DNA from 2 places in the Lactobacillus sp. PV037 genome. Region 2 is predicted to be linked to the other one. Evidence: predicted binding sites of a transcription regulator. Region 2 holds the regulator's gene; the other holds the start of a gene.
What was found. The regulator Rex, encoded in region 2, represses fermentation and respiration genes when NADH is low (regulators of the CRP and FNR family bind a similar motif). The targets are predictions, from matches to a motif close to TTGTGAANTANTTCACAA.
Positions count from the first base shown of each region.

Region 1: a site for Rex is predicted at 1,358-1,375, ahead of FP435_RS04365 (class II fumarate hydratase). Genes of this name have one in related genera too.

Region 1 covers NZ_CP041987.1:809,316-811,733, forward strand. Annotated here, with positions in the region: gene FP435_RS04365 (class II fumarate hydratase) at 1-1,279, opposite strand, end outside; gene hpt (hypoxanthine phosphoribosyltransferase) at 1,405-1,941, opposite strand; gene FP435_RS04375 (methionine ABC transporter permease) at 2,161-2,418, opposite strand, start outside.
Region 2 covers NZ_CP041987.1:1,185,356-1,187,773, reverse strand. Annotated here, with positions in the region: gene FP435_RS08445 (ATP-binding cassette domain-containing protein) at 1-287, opposite strand, end outside; gene FP435_RS06400 (redox-sensing transcriptional repressor Rex) at 465-1,100, shown strand; gene groES (co-chaperone GroES) at 1,226-1,510, shown strand; gene groL (chaperonin GroEL) at 1,539-2,418, shown strand, end outside.

The sequences.
Region 1 (2,418 bases), 380 kb from region 2:
CAGCAAGTTGGGCAATTTCTGCAGCAGCATGATAACCAATATGGGGAGATAAAGCAGTCACTGTCATTAACGAATTATCAATGTCTTTTTGCATTTGCTTTTTGTTAATCTTCATTCCATAGATCATTTTGTCAGCAAAAGCTACAGTAGTTTCTGATAAAATTTCTGCTGATTCCAAAAAGGCAGCAATCATTACTGGTTTATAGACATTCATTTCAAAATTACCTTGTGATGCCGCAACAGTTATTGTGGTATCATTTCCAAATACTCTTACTGCAGCCATGGTTACTGCTTCTGCTTGAGTGGGATTAACCTTACCTGGCATAATAGAAGAACCTGGTTCGTTTGCTGGTAGTTCCAACTCTCCTAAACCAGCTCTTGGACCTGAACCTAAGAAACGAATATCTTGTGCAATTTTAAATAGATCAGCAGCAATCGTCTTAATTGCTCCATGGACAACATCTAAACCAGAATGGTTGGCAAGTCCAAAAAATTTATTAGTTTCTACTTTAAAGGTATGTCCATATTCTTTAGACAAAGTTTCAGCTATGCTTTCTGCCATACCGTCAGCTGCGTTTAACCCCGTTCCAACCGCAGTGCCTCCAATTGGTAATTCATCTAAAGTTGGTTCTAACTTCTTAAGATAATCTAATCCGTGATTTAAAGCAGAAATATATCCTGAAATTTCTTGGCCAAAAGTTAAAGGGACTGCATCTTGCAAGTGGGTGCGACCCACTTTAACTGTTGTCCAATACTCTTTTTCTTTAATTAATAATTCATCTACTAAGTGTGAAATTGACTTTTTTAAGGTATCTACTGCACCAACTGCTACTAAATTCATTGCGGTTGGGAAAGTATCATTTGAAGATTGACCCATATTTACATCATCATTGGGTAAAATATCAAGTCCAGGATTATTTTTATTTGCTAAGTTAGCGACAACTTCATTAACATTCATGTTAGTTTGTGTGCCTGAACCTGTTTGATAAATATGAAGAGGAAAATCTACCCGTAACTTTTCATCATCTAGACTTAATAATTGATTAATAGCATCTACAATCGCTTGACCTTTTTGAGCAGTTTGCTTGCCCATCTTCATATTAGCTAAGGCGGCTGCCTTTTTTATGTGAAGTAGTGCACGAATAATTGCTATTGGCATTAAAGCACCTGCATGGAAATTATTTTTACTACGTTGAGTTTGAGGACCCCAAAGTGCATCCTTAGGAATTTTAACTGGTCCTAATGTATCACTTTCAATACGATAATTGTTTTCTACCATTTTAATGCCCTTTCTAATCATTTTTCTTAATGCCCTTTCTAATCATTTTTCTAAAGTGATAATACCATAATTAATTACTTGTGAAAAGCATCTCAAACTCAAAAATAAAAAAGACCTTTCGGTCTTTAGTTAGTGTAGACTTCTTTCTTTAAAACTCCTACATATGGTAAATTACGATACATCCCACTGTAGTCTAAGCCATATCCCACCAAATATTCATCAGGTGCACTGTAGCCAATATAATCTCCCTTTAAGGCTACCTCACGGCTCTCAGGCTTATCTAACATGGCACAAATTTCCACAGTTTTTGCCCCTCTTTTTAGTAAAAGCTCTTTTACTGCTTTTAAGGTATGACCTGTATCAATAATATCCTCAAATAGGATTACGCGACGACCTTTGACATCAGTTAATACATCATGAATAATCTTCACATCCCCAGTTGAATGAGCGCCAACATAACTTGATGCTTTCATTACATCTACATTTAATTTGAAATTTAGACGCTTTAACATATCCCCCGTAAAAATCATTGCTCCCGTCATTACAGAGATAATTAATGGAAAATCTCTCTTATATTCTGCTGTTAGCTCCTGTGCTAATTCATCCATTCGTTTATTTAATTGGTCTTGAGTATATAGTACTTTTTCAATATCGTTATTCATTTGCTTTTCCTTTTAAAATCATTAACGATAAGATTTTAACATATTTTAGACACAAATTTAACAAAAAAAGCATTTTTAATGTGTTTTTTGTTAACTATTTTAAATATTTTAAAAATAAATATTCGTGTTTTGTTAAAAAACATTTTTTAATATCGATATAGAAATTTATAAAAAATCGCATTCGATTGAAAACCGAAATGCGACTTAAAGGGAAGTTTATTAACGTTCTTGGTGATTTAATTTTTTAGCTAAGAAATCACCCACCACTTGAATTATCAATACTAACAATAATACTAGTAAGGTAGCTACTAAAGTAACATCATTATTGAATCGGTTATATCCGTATGAAATAGCAGTATTACCCAAACCACCTGCTCCAACAGCACCAGCCATTGCAGTTAACCCAATTAAACTAATTAAAGTTACTGTTGAAACTCGAACTAATTCTGAACGACTTTCTTGTAAATATACATCAAA
Region 2 (2,418 bases):
TGAATTAAATTTGCAAAAACAGATTCCATTTCATCCCAAATTGTATTTTTTTCGTTTAAGGCATTTTCCTGAGCAATATAACCAACTTTAATACCCTTGTTAATAGTGAAATTGCCACTGCTAGCCTCTTGCTGGCCAGTTAAAATTTTAAGTAGGGTAGTTTTTCCAGCTCCGTTAGGGCCGACAAGTCCAATCCGAGCGTTGTCAGGAATAGAAAAACTAACATTTGAAAAAATTGTATTTGCCCCAAAGCGTTGTTCGAGGTTTTGTGCTTGTCCAATAATCATATTTATCTCACTTCCTAATCAAATATTCTATCATAGTAATTCTAGAGGATTCTAGGTTTATAATCAGTAAAAATAATGCTTGTGAAAAAATCACTTGATTTTTAATTGATAAAGTGAGTATTATTAAGAAAATTAGTGAAAAATTCACATATTTTAACTGATTGAGAGGTTTATAAAATGGGAGAAATACCAAAAATTCCAAAAGCTACAGCTAGACGTTTACCACTCTATTATCGTTACTTAGTGTTTTTAGATGATGAAGGGAAAGAAAAAATTTCTTCAACTGAACTAGCTCAGGCTGTTCAAGTTGATAGTGCATCAATTCGTAGAGACTTTTCCTATTTTGGTGCACTTGGGAAAAGAGGATATGGCTATGATGTAAAAAGCTTATTGAAGTTTTTCAAGAAAATATTGAATCAAGATACGTTAACTAATGTAGCTTTGGTAGGTGTAGGTAATATGGGACATGCGCTTTTAAATTATAATTTTAAAAGAACTAATAATATCCGTATTTCTGCCGCTTTTGATATTAATCCAGAAATTACAGGTACGATCATGAGTGGGGTACCAGTTTACGATGTTAAAGAAATGAAGAAGCAACTTCGAGATCAGCAAATTGATATTGCAATTTTAGCAGTACCGCAAAATACTGCTCAAAAAACTACTGATGAGTTGGTAGAAGCTGGTATAAAAGGAATTATGAATTTTACTCCTATTCGACTTTCAGCTCCTGAAAGTGTTCGCATTCAGAATGTGGATTTAGCTACTGAGTTGCAGACCTTAATTTATTTTCTAGATGCTGAAAAAAATTAGCTTAAACATTTGGATCACATTATTTGCAATCAATTTCTAAAGAAGGTATTATTATAAATGTAAGTTAGCACTTAAGCTTTTTAAGTGCCAAAATATGATTTTTTATATAGCAGGAGGTAACTACCATGTTACAACCAATCGGTGATCGTGTAATTGTTAAAGTAAAAGAAGAAGCTGAAGAAAAAGTCGGAAAAATTGTGCTAGCTTCTAATGCAAAGCAAAAACCTCAAGAAGGTGAAGTTATTGCAGTTGGTGAAGGTAGACGTAATAGCAACGGTGATTTAATTCCAATGGAAGTTGCTAAAGGCGAAACTGTATTTTTTGATAATTATGCTGGCACTAAGTTGACTTATGATGGTGAAGAATACTTAGTACTTCACGAAGGCGACATTTTAGCAGTTATTAGATAAAAAATTAAATTAAAAGGTGGCATTTAAAATGGCAAAAGATATTAAATTTTCTGAAAAAGCAAGACGTTCACTTTTAAACGGTGTTGATAAATTAGCTGATACTGTTAAAACAACTTTAGGACCTAAGGGTAGAAATGTTGTTTTACAAAAGAGTTATGGTGCTCCAGAAATTACCAATGATGGTGTTACTATTGCTAAAAATATCGAATTAGAAAATAACTTTGAAAATATGGGTGCACAATTAGTTGCTGAAGCTGCCCAAAAGACTAATGATATTGCTGGTGATGGTACTACTACTGCAACTGTTTTAACACAAGCAATTGCTCAAGAAGGTATGAAGAATGTTACTGCAGGTGCAAACCCAGTTGGAATTAGACATGGTATTGAAATTGCTACTAAAGCTGCAGTTGATGAATTACACAAGATTAGTCACAAAGTAAGTTCAAAGGCTGAAATTGCTCAAGTTGCTTCTGTTTCTTCAGCTTCAAAAGAAGTTGGTAAGCTTATTGCTGATGCAATGGAAAAAGTTGGTAATGATGGTGTTATTACTATTGAAGAATCAAAGGGTATCAACACTGAATTATCAGTAGTTGAAGGGATGCAATTTGATCGTGGTTACTTATCACAATACATGGTAACTGATAACGATAAAATGGAAGCTGACTTAGATAACCCTTATATCTTAATTACTGATAAGAAGATTTCTAACATTCAAGACATCTTGCCATTATTACAAGAAATTGTACAACAAGGTAAGAGTTTGTTAATTATTGCAGATGATGTTGATGGGGAAGCTTTGCCAACTCTTGTTTTAAACAAGATTCGTGGTACTTTCAATGTTGTAGCAGTTAAAGCACCTGGCTTTGGTGACCGTCGTAAAGCTATGCTTGAAGATATTGCAATTTTAA